DNA from 4 places in the Lysinibacillus sp. BSL11 genome. Region 4 is predicted to be linked to each of the others. Evidence: riboswitches for the same ligand, from Rfam matches in the RefSeq annotation. Region 4 holds a riboswitch; each other region holds the start of a gene.
The links. Region 4 has a riboswitch for S-adenosylmethionine ahead of RCJ95_RS20315 (O-acetylhomoserine aminocarboxypropyltransferase/cysteine synthase family protein). Riboswitches for the same ligand answer to the same signal wherever they lie in the genome.
Positions count from the first base shown of each region.

Region 1: another riboswitch for S-adenosylmethionine. It lies ahead of metA (homoserine O-acetyltransferase MetA); the one in region 4 lies ahead of RCJ95_RS20315 (O-acetylhomoserine aminocarboxypropyltransferase/cysteine synthase family protein).
Region 2: another riboswitch for S-adenosylmethionine. It lies ahead of metK (methionine adenosyltransferase); the one in region 4 lies ahead of RCJ95_RS20315 (O-acetylhomoserine aminocarboxypropyltransferase/cysteine synthase family protein).
Region 3: another riboswitch for S-adenosylmethionine. It lies ahead of RCJ95_RS06005 (MetQ/NlpA family ABC transporter substrate-binding protein); the one in region 4 lies ahead of RCJ95_RS20315 (O-acetylhomoserine aminocarboxypropyltransferase/cysteine synthase family protein).

Region 1 is NZ_JAVGCX010000007.1:27,089-31,149, reverse strand. Features, by position in the region: gene RCJ95_RS09565 (TrmB family transcriptional regulator) at 1-729, shown strand, start outside; gene RCJ95_RS09560 (hypothetical protein) at 753-1,139, shown strand; gene RCJ95_RS09555 (nucleotide excision repair endonuclease) at 1,190-1,561, opposite strand; SAM riboswitch class I at 1,765-1,876, shown strand; gene metA (homoserine O-acetyltransferase MetA) at 2,000-2,935, shown strand; gene RCJ95_RS09545 (GerAB/ArcD/ProY family transporter) at 2,976-4,061, opposite strand, start outside.
Region 2 is NZ_JAVGCX010000010.1:173,737-177,797, reverse strand. Features, by position in the region: gene pckA (phosphoenolpyruvate carboxykinase (ATP)) at 1-1,561, opposite strand, end outside; SAM riboswitch class I at 1,951-2,069, shown strand; gene metK (methionine adenosyltransferase) at 2,328-3,524, shown strand; gene RCJ95_RS13935 (gamma carbonic anhydrase) at 3,705-4,061, opposite strand, start outside.
Region 3 is NZ_JAVGCX010000004.1:78,946-83,006, reverse strand. Features, by position in the region: gene RCJ95_RS06015 (pyridoxal phosphate-dependent aminotransferase) at 38-1,207, shown strand; gene RCJ95_RS06010 (PPC domain-containing DNA-binding protein) at 1,250-1,756, opposite strand; SAM riboswitch class I at 1,879-1,984, shown strand; gene RCJ95_RS06005 (MetQ/NlpA family ABC transporter substrate-binding protein) at 2,073-2,903, shown strand; gene RCJ95_RS06000 (methionine ABC transporter ATP-binding protein) at 3,011-4,036, shown strand; gene RCJ95_RS05995 (methionine ABC transporter permease) at 4,029-4,061, shown strand, end outside.
Region 4 is NZ_JAVGCX010000020.1:1,515-5,575, forward strand. Features, by position in the region: gene RCJ95_RS20310 (hypothetical protein) at 106-489, opposite strand; gene RCJ95_RS20315 (O-acetylhomoserine aminocarboxypropyltransferase/cysteine synthase family protein) at 822-2,123, opposite strand; SAM riboswitch class I at 2,240-2,353, opposite strand; gene RCJ95_RS20320 (glycerol-3-phosphate acyltransferase) at 2,509-3,141, shown strand; gene RCJ95_RS20325 (SLC13 family permease) at 3,337-4,061, shown strand, end outside.

The DNA of each region.
Region 1 (4,061 bases), on a different contig from region 4:
AAGGCCTATACGGCACTTGTTCAGCAAAGTCATGTCAGTGCCTATCAGGTTAGTAAAAATTCTGGCATACCACGTGCAAGAGTGTATGATATTTTAAATATCCTTGTAGAAAAGGGCATCGTGTTAAAAGAAGAGACCGCAGAACAAACGACCTATTCGGCAATGCCTGTGTCTGTGTTCTTACAGCAAATGCAACAGCGCTGGGAGTCGAATTTTACGTCTATAAGCGGGAAGCTAGAGAAATTAGAGGAAAAAGTGCAGGAAGCTGAGCCTAAAGTGGTCATGCTGAAGGGCAGGGAATCTATTATCAATTATTGTCAGTCACTTCTAAAGAAGGCGAAGAAAAAAGTGATGCTGTCGATGTGGGAAGATATGTATGAGGTCTTACGTGAAGATTTGCAAGAGGTGGCGCTGCATGTTCCTGTTCATGGCATTACGTTATATGTAGGAGAGCATCTAGCCTCAATTGACCAGCATAGAGCCACACATTATACAAAAAAAGCGTCGACACCGCATTGGTTTATCTTATCGGTAGATGGTCAGGAAATGATTTATGGTCATTCTCCATCTACCCAAGAGACGGCCTTTATCACCAATGATTCCGTTCACATTTATTTGTTAGAGGATTATATATGGCATGATGTACTCATTAATCGGTTAGTAAAACGGGATGATCAGGAGTTAGAAGACTGGATTGCTAAGGAGCGGAAAGCTTTTTTCTTAGAATAGTCTTATAAGGGAAGGGGAGTAACTTGAAAAAATTCGTGTTGCTAGGTTTAATGAGCTTACTCATGCTAGGAGCCTGTAATGCTACACCACCAACCAATCCACCAACGATTCATGAGCTAACGGTTGTCCCAGATAATGTCCAAAAAAATATTGTTTCTAATGACAGAATACAACTATTACATGAAAATGATGCTCCATATTATCTTGTTTATTATTCAAAAGGGAATGTATTGGCAAGTATTACAGCTGAGGGAAATAGGCTTATCATCCAGTTAGAAGAAGGCAGCGAGCAAAGGAAAGAGGCTCAGCCCTATGTTTTTCAAATCACCGTCAAGAATCCTGAGCTTGATACCATTGATTTGCGAATAAACGGTCAGAGTACGCCCATTGATCGTATGACCATTATGTGATAAAAGAAACCGAAATCTTTAGATGAGATTTCGGTTTCTTTATGAGATGTCTAATAAAAGACTTTGTCTACGTTATATTTAGAGCGGAAAGTATTAATCGCGTATGTTTCGTAAATTTCACGTTCCATTGGATCTTCTACTTCATAGACTTCAATTTTGAACACTTCATCACGATGGTTTTTCATCGGAGATACATTATCCTCGAAATGTTTTTTAATACGTTGACGAATTTTACGTGCTTTCCCAACAAATAATAGCTCATTCTTGTCATTATAGAATAAGAAAATGCCGCCTTTATCACGTGTGATTTTATGGAAGTCAATAAAACCGAAGTAAGGTGTGATTGGCACATCACCTGGTTTTAAATCTTGTTCACGTTGACGGATTACTAGATCTGGTTTTGGAAATTCAATTTTAATCAAACTATTCACGTTCCTCTCTCTTACTAAAAGTATATGGTAACATAATTACGGCATGTTTACCATAAATTTTAAATGCAGAAACACCACATATAGCAAGCTTAGTGTACATCAATTGAGCAAGGAACATGCACATGAATCACAAAATATTCTATGAATTATTGATATTCTAACTAGTTCGTGTTACAATTCAAGATAATTAAATAATCTTATCAAGAGAAGCTGAGGGATTTGGCCCGATGACGCTTCAGCAACCTCTAACAATTGTTAGAAAGGTGCTAATTCCAGCAAAGGATTTTTTCCTTTGAGAGATAAGAGTGGACGTGAAAAAAATCCTTCTCATTCTATCTCGTATGGAATGAGGAGGATTTTTTAATTTCGTTGCATCCTATGCAAGCAAGGTTTGCTAAAAGAGAGTGATTATAGAGAGGGGAAAGCAAGATGCCAATTAATATTCCGAAAAATTTACCAGCTGGAGAACATTTACGTGAGGAAAAAATCTTCGTCATGGAAGAAGATCGTGCGAAAACACAGCAAATCCGTCCATTAAATATATTAATATTAAATTTAATGCCTGAAAAAGAAAAAACAGAGCTCCAATTATTACGTTTATTGGGGAATACACCATTACAGGTGAATATTACCTTTTTGAATACAGCCACACACGAGTCTAAAAATGTGAGTAAATCCCATTTGCAGCTTTTTTACACAACGTTCAATCAGATTCGACACCGCCGCTATGATGGTATGATTATAACTGGTGCGCCAGTAGAAAAAATGGCTTTTGAAGAGGTCAACTATTGGCAGGAAATTTCAGAAATTATGGATTGGTCTAAAAAGAATGTGACATCCGTGCTACATATATGTTGGGGGGCACAGGCTGCATTGTATCATCATTATGGCATTGGGAAGGTCGAGCTTTCTGCTAAATGCTCAGGTGTCTATTCCCATGTGATTACAGATTTAACTGTAGATTTGGTACGTGGCTTTAGTGATTTATTTACTGCGCCCCACTCACGCTATACATCTGTTTCGATTGACGAGGTTCGTAATCATCCAGATCTACGATTATTATCCTATTCAGAGGATGCAGGGGTATTTATTGTACAATCAAAAGATAATAAAAATATTATGATTACGGGGCATCTAGAGTATGATGCGACAACGCTAGCCGATGAATACAGTCGCGATGTGGCGAAGGGCATAGATATCGCTGTTCCTGTAAACTACTTCCCGAATGACGATCCGACACAAGTGCCGATGAATACATGGCGTGCCCATACGCATCTATTATTCTCTAACTGGTTGAACTACTATGTTTACCAAGAAACACCATATGAATGGGATTTTGTAGATGAAATCGAATATCATATTTAATTAATAAAAAGTCTAATTTCTTTTCTAGCTTTAAAAGAAATTAGACTTTTTGATTGTCATTTTCTGTTTCCTGCTGAGGTGTTTCGTTTTTTTGAGCTTTGGATTTACGATTTCGAATAACTACCACAATCAGCAATAGTATGGGTAATAAAATGGTGAAAATAAAGGAAAAGATTGGCCAAATTTCATTATTATAATTAGTAGAATGCACAATATCTGGATGAACAATTTGAGAAAGTCCAATAACAATTATCCCCATCGGTATAATGAGTGGGCGATGATCCTTGATCTTTAAAATTTGTGCGAGGCCAACAACGGTCGTATAGAAATACATAAATGTACGAATATAAATAGACGAAATCCACATAAATGCCATAATGATCTCTATACGCTGTAAAAAATTTCCTATAGATATTCTTTGTGCTAAGGCATAGCTAGGAAAAGTCCTTGATGCTGTGTTTTCAGGACCTAATACAAGAATCGATAGGACAATCAACGTAACTAAGACGATTCCACCAAAGATTGCCCCAATATATAGCCCTTTCTGTGCAGACGGCTGTACATTGACACCAGTAGGATAGAGCATCATTAATACAAGTAATGGAAAGGAAAAGATACTCATAAAGCGTGCAATACTATAAAACATAGATGTTTTGGTTGCTTCTAGTAGAGGCTGAATATTCTCAAATGTAATTTGAGGGGTAATACTAAGGACGAAAAAAATAAAAATAAAGATAAACAATGGGAAGAGGATTTCTGCCGAACGGGCAAAGGTCTCAATTCCTAAATAAGCGGCATACATAATAATGATACTGAACAGTAGGGCAAATGCTAATGTCGGTGTCTCTGGCATTACTTCCGTTTTCATGAAAATACCGATAAAATAGAGTAATTCTCCAGCCGAAAGAAAGGTCATAATCAGGAAACAAATTGCTGTGATTTTCCCAAAAAAACGCCCAAGAATTTTTTCATTAGCCTCGATAAAGTTTAGAGATGGTGTTTGATTGGCCAGTGTTAAAAATAATTTTAGTACCAGTAAACTAAGGAGAACACCAATGCTTGCTGCTATCCAAGCATCTTGCTTAGCGGCACCAGTAATACTCGAAGGGATAATTAAAATCGCTGT
Region 2 (4,061 bases), on a different contig from region 4:
TGATGGCTTCAGAAACGTTTGAGAATTTCTTGAAGTTTTCGTTGAATAAGCCTGCAAGCTCAGCAGCTTTTGCATCGTATGCAGCTTTATCTGCCCAAGCTTCACGAGGATTTAACACTTCTGAAGGTACTCCTTCAACTGCTGTTGGAATGTGTAAACCAAACACAGCATCTTGTGTTGTTTCAACATCTGCTAATTTACCATCGATTGCTGCACGGACCATTGTACGTGTGTATGAAAGTTTCATACGGCTACCTGTGCCATATTCGCCACCAGTCCAACCAGTGTTTACTAAGTATACCTGTGCACCGTGCTCGTCAATTTTTTGACCTAACATTTCTGCGTATACTGTTGCGGGAAGCGGAAGGAAAGGAGAACCGAAGCAAGTAGAGAATACTGGTTCTGGCTCAGTCACACCACGTTCAGTTCCAGCAAGTTTAGAAGTGAACCCGCTTAGGAAGTGATACATTGCTTGTTCTTTTGTTAATTTACTGATTGGAGGTAACACGCCAAATGCATCAGCTGTTAGGAAGATGATTGTTTTTGGATGACCTGCAACAGAAGGATCAACGATATTTTCGATATATTGGATTGGATAAGCTACACGTGTATTTTCTGTTAGTGAACCATCGTCATAGTCACAAATACGAGTTTCTGGATCAACAGCTACGTTTTCTAATACAGAGCCGAAGCGGATTGCATTGTAGATTTCTGGTTCTTTTTCAGCAGAAAGGTTGATTGTTTTTGCATAGCAACCACCCTCAATGTTGAACACACCATTATCAGACCAACCGTGTTCATCGTCACCGATTAGCTTACGATCAGGATCAGCTGATAACGTCGTTTTACCAGTACCAGATAGACCGAAGAATAACGCCACATCGCCAGCTTCACCAACGTTTGCTGAGCAGTGCATTGAAAGAATACCTTGTTGTGGTAATAAGTAGTTCATGATACCAAAGATAGATTTTTTCATTTCACCAGCATATTCTGTACCACCAATTAAAATAATTTTCTTTTCAAGTGATACGATGATGAATGTTTCAGAAGCAGTACCATCAACCGCAGGATCTGCTTTAAAGTTAGGAGCTGAGATGACAGTGAAGTCAGCAACATGAGAAGCTAATTCATCTGCTGTTGGACGGATAAATAATTGATGAGCAAAAAGATTGTGCCATGCGTATTCATTAATAACTTGAATGCTTAATTGTGAATCTTTGTCAGCACCTGCAAAGCCTTTGAATACGAATAACTCGTCACGTTCTTTTAAATATTTTATTACTTTTACATATAGGTTATCGAACACTTCAGAAGAAATTGGTTGGTTTACTTTACCCCAGTCAATTTGATCTTTTGTGCTTTCTTCTTCTACCGTATATTTATCTTTAGGTGAACGACCAGTGTATTTGCCAGTTTCTGCACGAACTGCGCCATCTACTGTTAACATTGCTTCACCACGAGATGTAGCTTTTTCTGCTAATTGTGGTACTGAAAGTTGAACATTAATGTTACCGCCGTTTAATAATTCCTTCAGTTCGTTTGCAATTTCTACTGAATTCATCGATTAAATACCATCCTTTTTTATAGTATTCCCTTGATTTAGAGGGATTTTTTCTTAATTTCAAAAATAGTATAACACAATTGCTTAAATAATCTATACTAATTAAGAAATTATTTTAGAGTTTTTACCACTTTTCAATAAACTGACAAAAAATAATGTTTTTCGAGGAGAATACCATCAATCCTACTGTAATTAGGCATGAAGATTGAGCCACACATATGTTACCACAAGTAGCTAGGTATGTTGTAGGGATTAATTTGCTTCTATTTACATCATCATCCAAGTATGAAAAGTTTTTGTGTAATAAGTTCTTTCCTTTCTATACAGTAATACATAAGAAAATATTTGACAACGTTCGACCTTTTCAGTAACATGAGATTGAACGGATACTCTTATCCCGAGCTGGTGGAGGGTCAGGCCCTGTGAAACCCGGCAACCTGCATGAACTATTTCACGACATGCGTTGGTGCCAACCTGATGCAAGGGAACATCCCTTGAACGATAAGAGTGAAAGGTTACGCAGTCATTATTCCTTTCCTCATGTAAAGTAACGTGAGAAAAGGATTTTTTTATTGTTAAAAATCAATGTAAAGGTAAGTATATGTAGTTCTTTCCTTATTATAATGACGGATCTTTCGAAATCCTCGTGTTAAAAGCAGCAGTAACGGCTTGAGAGTTCAATCCTTAGGAGCGGACTTGACATGGGTAATGAGTACCGTATTCATACACAACTACTTATTGTAAGAGTATTTAGGAGGAAAACCAAATGACAAACCGTCGACTGTTTACATCAGAGAGTGTAACAGAAGGACATCCAGATAAGATTTGTGACCAAATCTCGGATGCCATTTTAGATGCTATTTTAGCAGAAGATCCAAATGCACGTGTAGCGTGTGAAACAACTGTAACAACAGGATTAGTATTAGTAGCAGGAGAAATTACAACTTCTACTTATGTAGATATTAAAGGTATTGTTCGTGACACTGTAGCTGAAATTGGCTATACACGAGGTAAATATGGCTTTGATGCTGAGAACTTAGCGGTGCTTGTGGCAATTGGTGAACAATCACCTGATATTGCTCAAGGTGTTGATCAGGCATTAGAGGCACGTGAAGGCTCTATGACAGATGCAGATATTGAAGCAATTGGTGCTGGTGACCAAGGCTTAATGTTTGGCTATGCATGTAATGAAACACCAGAGCTAATGCCATTACCAATTAGCTTGGCACACAAATTAGCACGCCGTTTAACAGAAGTACGTAAATCAGGTGAACTTGCCTATTTACGTCCTGATGGTAAAACGCAAGTAACGATAGAATATGATGACAATAATGTACCGGTTCGCGTGGATACAATTGTTATTTCAACACAGCATGATGAAGAAGCAACACTTGAACAAATTCAAGCAGATTTAAAAGAATTTGTTATTGCACCAGTTGTACCAAGTGAATTATTAGATGCTAATACGAAATACTTTATCAATCCAACTGGCCGTTTTGTAATTGGTGGACCAAAAGGTGATGCTGGATTAACAGGACGTAAAATCATTGTTGATACATACGGTGGTTATGCACGTCACGGTGGTGGTGCCTTCTCAGGTAAGGATGCAACCAAGGTAGACCGTTCAGCGGCATATGCAGCACGTTATGTAGCGAAAAATATCGTAGCAGCTGGCTTAGCAGAGCGTGCTGAAGTGCAACTCGCTTATGCGATTGGCGTTGCGCAGCCTGTTTCCATTGCTGTCGATACATTTGGCACAGGTAGAGTGAAAGAAAGCGAGATCGTTGAATGGGTACGCGAGCTATTCGATTTACGCCCAGCAGGTATCATTAAAATGCTTGATCTTCGTCGTCCCATTTATAAACAAACTGCTGCATATGGACATTTTGGTCGTACAGATTTAAATGTACCATGGGAGCAAATTGATAAAGCAGACGCGTTACGAGAAAAAGCATGTTTATAAACTATTGAACTAAAGTAATGAAGTCATTAGAAAATTATTCTAATGTATTAATAAGCAAAGGAGCAATATTGCTCCTTTTGTTTTTTTATAAAAAATACCTCGCTAGGATTCGTGAACATATTCGGTACACGAAAACGCGAGGGATTTTTTCGTTGGTATTAATTTTTTTGTGTAGATTATTTATTTTTGAAGTGATTTATAATATTGACCTTTTTCTGCGTATTCTCGTACGATGCGTTCCATATCCTCTTTATCCTCAGCATTTAATTCTCGGACAACTTTTGCTGGACGACCTAAAGCTAGACTATTTGGAGGAATGACTTTACCAGGAGGTACTAGGCTTCCTGCTCCAATAAATGCACCTTCTCCAATCTCAGCTCCGTCTAAAATAATGGATCCCATACCAATTAAGGCATTTTTGCGAATTGTACAACTATGTAAAGTGACTTGGTGTCCAACTGTTACCTCATCTTCAATAATGAGCGGATATTTTGGGCTTTGGTGTAAACAGCAAAGATCTTGAATACTGACACGTTT
Region 3 (4,061 bases), on a different contig from region 4:
AATAATAATTATTATATTCTGAAAAAGGTGATCATGCATGGAATTCTCTAAAAAACTACAGCAACTACCCACTCAATTTTTTGCAGCACTCGTACAAAAAGTAAACTTGGCTCTAGAAGAAGGGCGTGATGTCATTAACCTTGGGCAAGGAAATCCCGATCAGCCAACGCCTACTCACATCATTCAAGCATTACAGGAAGCGGCTGAAAATCCTCAAAACCACAAATATTCACCATTTAGAGGTCTCGCTGAATTACGCCAAGCTGCTGCCGACTTTTATCAACGTGAATATCAGGTAGAACTAAATCCAGATACAGAGGTAGCGATTCTCGGTGGAACAAAAATTGGTCTAGTTGAGCTACCTTTAGCAGTGTTAAACCCTGGTGACACGATGCTCTTACCAGACCCTGGCTATCCAGATTACCTATCAGGTGTCGTACTAGGAGATGTCAATTTTGAAGTGATGCCACTTTTTGCCGAAAACGATTTCTTACCTGATTATGATGCATTACCTGATGAAGTGAAAGAAAAGGCAAAGCTTCTTTACTTAAATTACCCGAACAACCCTACAGGAGGTACAGCATCACTTGCGTTTTTTGAAGAGACTGTTCGCTTTGCGAAGGAACACAATATTATCGTATCACATGATTTTGCTTATGGGGCAATAGGATTTGACGGTAATAAACCAGTTAGCTTCCTTCAAGCAAAGGGTGCAAAAGAAGTAGGAGTTGAAATGTATACATTATCGAAAACCTATAATATGGCTGGCTGGCGTATAGGCTTCGCTGTAGGGAATGCCGAGATTATCGCTGCTATTAATCTTATTCAGGATCATCTGTTTTGTAGTCAATTCCCTGCCATTCAACAAGCCGCAGCAGTAGCACTGACAGCTTCCCAACAATGTGCGGATGAACTACGAGCTACTTATGAGCGTCGCCGCAATGTACTCATTGAAGAAGCTCGACGAATTGGCTGGCATGTTACGGCTCCAAAAGGCTCCTTCTTCGCATGGCTTCCTGTACCACTAGGCTATACAAGTGAACAGTTTGCTGATCTTTTGCTCGAAAAAGCTGATATCGCTGTAGCAGCAGGTAATGGCTTCGGTCAATATGGTGAAGGCTATGTACGCGTAGGGTTGCTAGTTAGTGAGGAGCGCTTACGTGAAGCAATCCATAGAATCGAGCAATTACAATTGTTTAATAGATAATGATGAAGGCGTATCCTGTAGCTATCCCTAGCTACAGGATCATTAATATTTTTCAATTTTCCTTGGTTGCCCTAAATCATTTTCTAATGGATAAAATTGAGCATGACCTGTTTCATCATCCCATTTTCGAATATGTTGAATGCCTTGTACCTCTGCCAACACGATGTCAACAGTAATAACAGGGTTTCCCCCTTTTATTAAATGCCCACCCGATACAACACCCCATTGATCGCTCATAGAGCCATGGAAATGTGTCTCATATCCCCCATCTCGTTTACACACCACACCTGAACCTTGAATAAATTCTAATGGTCCCTCTTTTTCCATCACATCACTAAAACGAACTTGAATTTGAGCTGTTGCATCTGGCACTAAATAAACAAAGCTACTTTTTTGAAAGCTGCCAATACAGCTTACAATTGTGGCTGACTCTATATTATTCTCTTCGCAAAGCGCTTCAATCCCTTCAATGATATCTGTTCCCGTTAGAAAACGAGCACTAATAACCTTACCAAATGAACCTATACCATAATTAACTCTTACAGACATTGTTATCCCTCTTTTGCGTCGAAATATTATAATTATATAAAAAATTTAAAAATTATTTATTGACTTACTATACCCTATAAATTATATTAGTTCTATCGGAATTACAAAAAAATATTATAAATCTCTTATCAAGAGTAGCTGAGGGACTGGCCCTATGAAGCTCGGCAACCTCCTTTTTTAAAGGAAGGTGCTAAATCCTGCAAACGAACTTCGTTTGATAGATAAGAGAGGACATCTTTTCATGAGCCTCTCTTAATTTGTAAGAGAGTTTTTTTATTTTCAAAAAACCGATAAAAACAATCTTGGAGGTATTTTCATGAAAAAGAAAAATAAATTTTTAGTAGGTTTAGCAAGTCTAACATTAGTAGCAGCTTTAGCAGGCTGTGGCTCTAAAGAAGATAGTAAAAGCCAAGCTGAAGGAATTGATGAAAAGAAAATCGTTGTAGGCGTCACTTCTGGTCCACACGAACAAATTGCAGAAGTAGCCGCTAAAGTAGCAAAAGAAAACGGGCTAGAAGTAGAGCTAAAATCATTTTCTGACTATGTTTTACCTAATACATCCTTAGCTGAAGGTGATCTTGATGCGAACAGCTATCAACACGAGCCTTTCCTGGATACATTTAATAAAGATCATGATACAGATTTAGTACCAGTGGGCAAAACGATTTTAAATCCAATGGGTATCTACTCTGAAAAATATAAATCCTTTGATGACATTCCTGACGGTGCAACGTTTGGCTTACCAAATGACCCAACGAATGGAGCGCGTGCCCTCTTTGTTTTACAGGAAGCTGGCTATATTCAGTTAAAAGATGGCGCAGACTTAACAGCCTCGATTCGTGATGTAGAAGAAAACAAAAAGAATTTAAAATTCATTGAATTAGAGGCAGCTCAAATTCCTAAACAACTTAGTGAAGTAGACGTAGCAGCTATTAATACAAACTTTGCATTAGAAGCTGGTATTAACCCTAAAGATGACTCTATTTTATTGGAATCTACTGATTCTCCATACGTGAACTATATTGTTGTACGTGCTGAAAATGAAAATGATCCAACAATTAAAAAATTCGTTGAGGCTTACCAATCTGATGAAGTACGTCAATTCATCGAAGAAGAATTCAAAGGTTCAGTAATCCCTAGTTGGTAATACATTCAGGAAGCTTCTATAAAGCCGAAGAATCTGTCGAAATTCCTCTATAGGAAAACGAGCAGATTCTTGCTTTTTAGAAGGTGGAGAAAGGAGCAAACAGTCGCATGATTCAATTACAAAATATCTCAAAAGAATTCAAGTCGAAAAAAGGCATCATAAAAGCTGTGGATGGCATCAATCTTCACGTAAAAAAGGGACAAATTCATGGTGTAATCGGCTATAGTGGTGCTGGTAAAAGTACACTCATTCGTTGCGTTAATCTACTCGAACGTCCTACAGCAGGAAAAGTAGTGATAGACAATGTAGACATTACGACCCTTTCTCTTCAAGAATTACGTCAAACACGCCAAAAAATCGGGATGATCTTCCAGCACTTTAATCTATTAAAAACAGCAACAGTTTACAATAATATTGCAGTTCCCTTAAAGCTTCTAGGCTATAAAGAGGCAGAAGTAAAAAAACGAGTAGCTAAGTATGCTGAAATTGTCGGTTTAACAGATAAACTAGATAGTTACCCAAATCAACTTTCAGGTGGTCAAAAACAGCGTGTGGCTATTGCACGTGCCTTAGCACAGGAACCAGAGATTTTACTTAGTGACGAAGCAACAAGTGCACTTGATCCTGAGACAACGGAAGCCATTCTTGAATTGTTGTTAAAAATTAATCGTGAATTAGGCATTACGATTCTGCTCATCACACATGAAATGAATGTAATTCAAAAAATTTGTGATGAGGTTTCTGTTCTAGAATCAGGGAAAGTTGTGGAATTTGGCACAGCGATTGAACTTTTTGCGAAACCGAAGCACCCTACAACGCGAAAGTTTTTAAATACAATTTCACAACGTAATTTATCCCCCTCTCTTATTGAGCAATTAAATGTTTCAGGAAGTGTAATCCGTTTAACATTCCTTGGTGAAAGTACTGGTAAGCCATTATTAGCAGAAGTCACTAAGGTATACGATGTGCAACCAAATATTTTAACAGCTAATATTATTGAATTAAAAAACGGTATTGTCGGCAATATTGTGGTGCATTTACATGGCGAAACGCAGATTGTCCAAAAGGCGTTAACGTATTTTTCAGAAAATGGCGTGGCAGTGGAAGAATTAGGAGGTGCGTTCAATGAGTAGTATCCAAAGTTTCTTTACAGATTGG
Region 4 (4,061 bases):
TCTTCTATTATATATATGTATGCTCAGACACTCATAACAATCCCTTTAAAGAAAAAACTCATTCCCTGTAGCAGCAGAGAATGAGCTTAAAAATATGAGGGGGTTTTAACTTGCTTTTGAAAGCAATTGATAACGATATTGTGCTAAAGCTTGTTGAACAAGACTAATCTCTTCTTCTGTAAAATTTGGTATTGCATACGTACGTTCCACTAATTGAAATGTACCATACTTCAAGTAAAACTCTGTCGCAGGAAGTGAGATATGGCTCACACCGTACTGTTCATATGCCTCAAATACTTCCTTAATAGTAAAGTCTTCTTCAATAAAAACATGTTCTTGAAATGCTGTATGACCAAAAACTTCCTGCCATTTTCTTTCGACTGATGTAAGAAGGTGTTGAATGGATTTATTGTTCACAAATACATGCCCTTCATTTAGCTCATATATTAGATAGGATACAATGTTTTGCGCATTATAGATGTTACCCATTTTAAAACACCCCTTTATCATCAGTTTTGGGAAGAGTAGTCACTGGCTAGGCAACTACTCTTCTATATATTCAAAAGTGGGGAGCACTTATGAAAGCATTTACCTTTTTTAAAAAGAATTTTCGTACTGTTAACTTATTTCCTAGTATATAACACGGATTTAACTAAGTCAACAATACATATAAAATTACTTGGTATTATTTTTTATAAGGTGCTGATAATTAACGGGTGCAGTAATAGGTTGATGTAGCAGCGTTTAACGCATTACCAAATGAGGCTAATCGAATGAGAAAATACGTAAACGCCACAACATTCTACCATTTGTTTTAAACTTTAAGCTTCTACTGTTTGTGCAGCTGTTGTTGCCTGTGTAATGGCCTGATCTAAATCAGCAATAATATCCTCTACTGCCTCTAAACCGATGGATAAGCGAATGAGCGACTCGGTTACACCAGCTTGAACTAATTCGTCTGCTGATAGTTGCTGATGTGTAGTGGAAGCTGGATGAATAATTAATGACTTTGCATCACCTACATTTGCTACATGTGAAAATAATCTCACGCTATCAATAAGCTTTCGCCCAGCTTCTCGTCCACCCTTGATGCCAAATGTAAGCACTGAACCGAAGCCATTTCTTAAATATTTTTTTGCTAACCCATGTGTCGGAAAATCTTCTAGGCCATTATAATTTACATACTCCACAGATGGGTGGTTTTGTAAATACTCAGCCACTGCCAACGCATTTTCATTGTGTTTAGGGATACGCAGATGAAGCGTTTCTAACCCTTGCAATAAATTAAAGGCAGCATCAGCACTTAATGTTGGACCAAAATCACGTAATAATTGTACACGTAGCTTTGTAGCAAAGGCAGCAGAAGCTGTATCAATTCCATAACGTAGACCATGGTAAGAGGCATCTGGTTCAGTAAAACCAGGGAATCGACCGCTAGTCCAATCAAATTTACCAGCGTCTACAACAACGCCCCCTAAAGTTGTGCCATGACCTCCTATCCATTTAGTTGCTGAATGAACCACAACATCTGCACCGTATTCAATAGGTGTAGAACCGTAAGGAGAAGCAAACGTGCTGTCAATAATTAATGGTAGACCATTATCATGTGCAATTTTAGCTACTGCTTCAATATCTAAAACCTTTAAGCTTGGATTACCATAAACTTCTGCAAAGACAGCTTTTGTTTTATCAGTAATCGCCGCATTGAAATTCTCTGGGTTTGTTTCATCTACAAAAATTGTTTTAATACCATAGTTTGGTAATGTGTTAGCAAATAAATTATACGTACCACCATATAAAGAACTAGCTGCTACTATCTCATCACCAGCTCCAGCTAGATTTAAAATGGAAAATGCGATAGCTGCTGCACCAGATGAAAGTGCTACTGCTGCTGTTCCACCTTCCAATAAAGCCACACGTTTTTCAAACACATCAACTGTTGGATTGGTAATTCGTGTGTAAATGTTCCCTGCTTCCTCTAAGGCAAAAAGACGTTGCGCATGAGCAGTGTCTTTAAATACGAAAGCAGTTGAGCGATAGACTGGAACTGTGCGAGAACCCGTCACTGGGTCTGGCTCTTGACCACCATGCAACAGCAATGTTTCTGGTTTAAAATTTGTCATTGTGTACCTCCAAATGGTTATTTTTTTACGATGGTACCGGAGATGAGGAGGATTTTTCTGTAGAAAACAAAAACCCTCTTCAGCTAAGAAGAGGGTTGCGGTTGCAAGTTTTCCTCCCCTTATCTGCCAGATCCAAGTAAGAATCTGTAGGAATTAGCACCTTAGTAAGCTCATTGCTTACTGGTTGCCGGGCATCATAGGGCCTATCCCTCCGCCGCTCTTGATAAGAGTATGAGATTCAATTTCCATCGTTGTTACACAGTATAAACATAGAGTTTTTTTCTGTCAACATGTAAATTTTATTTTTTCCGAAACTTCTGTCTGCTCTTATACGTAATATGAACGCATACACTATTTTAGAAAAAATTTTGAGAGGAGTATTTTTATGGTAAAGGCCGTGATCATTTTTCTTATGATTGGCTATTTAATAGGCTGTATTCACGGCTCTAAAGTGGCTCAATTTTTATCGGGGGTTGATTTAAAAAAGGCTGGGCACGGTAATGCTGGTGCCTCTAATGCTACTCTTTCCCTTGGCTGGAAATATGGCGTTTTAGTTGCCCTCATCGATATAGGCAAAGGTGTTGTGGCTATTATAGGTGCGCATTTTTATCTAGCGGACGCCATTCATTTAACAGAAGAACAAATTTGGCTGCTTACTTATATAATGGCTGCTGGGGTTATTTTAGGTCATAATTTCCCATTCTACATGGGCTTCAACGGCGGGAAAGGAACGGCCTCCATCATTGGTATTTTACTTGCTGTTGATTGGAAGATTGGTTTATTTGCACTTATTTTATTTGTTATTTTATCCTTTGCAACAAATTATTTAATTGTTGGTGTTCTAGAATTTTATCTCGTATTTTGTACAGCAACTTATTTATGGATTCCTGGCATTGGCCCAACCATTATAGCTCTTCTTCTTTTTGGCATAGCCATTATCCTGCACCTTGAAAATATTAAACGATTAGTCATTGGCACAGAGCCTAAAGTAACTTCTGCCTTTAAGAAAAAGAAATAATATTTTTTGGATATTTTTGTATTCTTTGTGACCATGTATTTTCTCTTTATCTACTCATATTGCTGTAAAAAACACAATTTTCACATAGATTTTTTTCTACAATAAAATCGACATATTCTTATCTTAATAAAACATTATACAGGCCGATGTTATGGATAATGATCGTCATTTTTATCGTAGAAAGGATGAGAAAATATGTCTTCCCCAAAGCAAGCAGCTACAAAATTTAATTTAAAGCCACTGTGGATTGGCTTGGCATTCGCGTTACTAATCATTATTACCTTTTTACCTAATAATGGTGATTTACCTATAGCTGGGCAACGAGCTTTAGCCATTTTAGCTTTTGCAGTCATCCTTTGGGTTACAGAGGCCGTTTCATATCCTGTGAGCTCGGCCATGATCATTGCACTAGTAACTGTTTTACTAGGACTCGCTCCGTCAATGGAGGATCCAACTACAGAGCTAGGAACAGCTAGCGCATTAAAATTATCTTTAAGCGGCTTTAGTAATTCTGCCGTTGCTTTAGTAGCAGCAGCTCTTTTTCTAGCGGCAGCAATGCAAATTACTAATCTACATAAACGACTTGCTCTTTGGATTCTTTCATTGGTAGGAACGAAAACAAAAGCTATCGTATTTGGCGCTATTTTAGTCTCTATCGTCCTCGCATTTTTTGTACCTTCTGCTACAGCACGTGCTGGCGCAGTAGTACCGATATTGCTTGGAATGGTGGCAGCTTTTGGTTTACCACGTGATAGTCGGCTCGCTGCCTTATTAGTTATTACTTCGGTACAAGCCGTTTCCATTTGGAATATCGGTATTAAGACTGCAGCAGCTCAAAATATGGTGGCTTTAAACTTTATCCAAGAGCAATTTAATGTGGATATTTCATGGGGTGCTTGGCTACTTTATGCCGCCCCCTT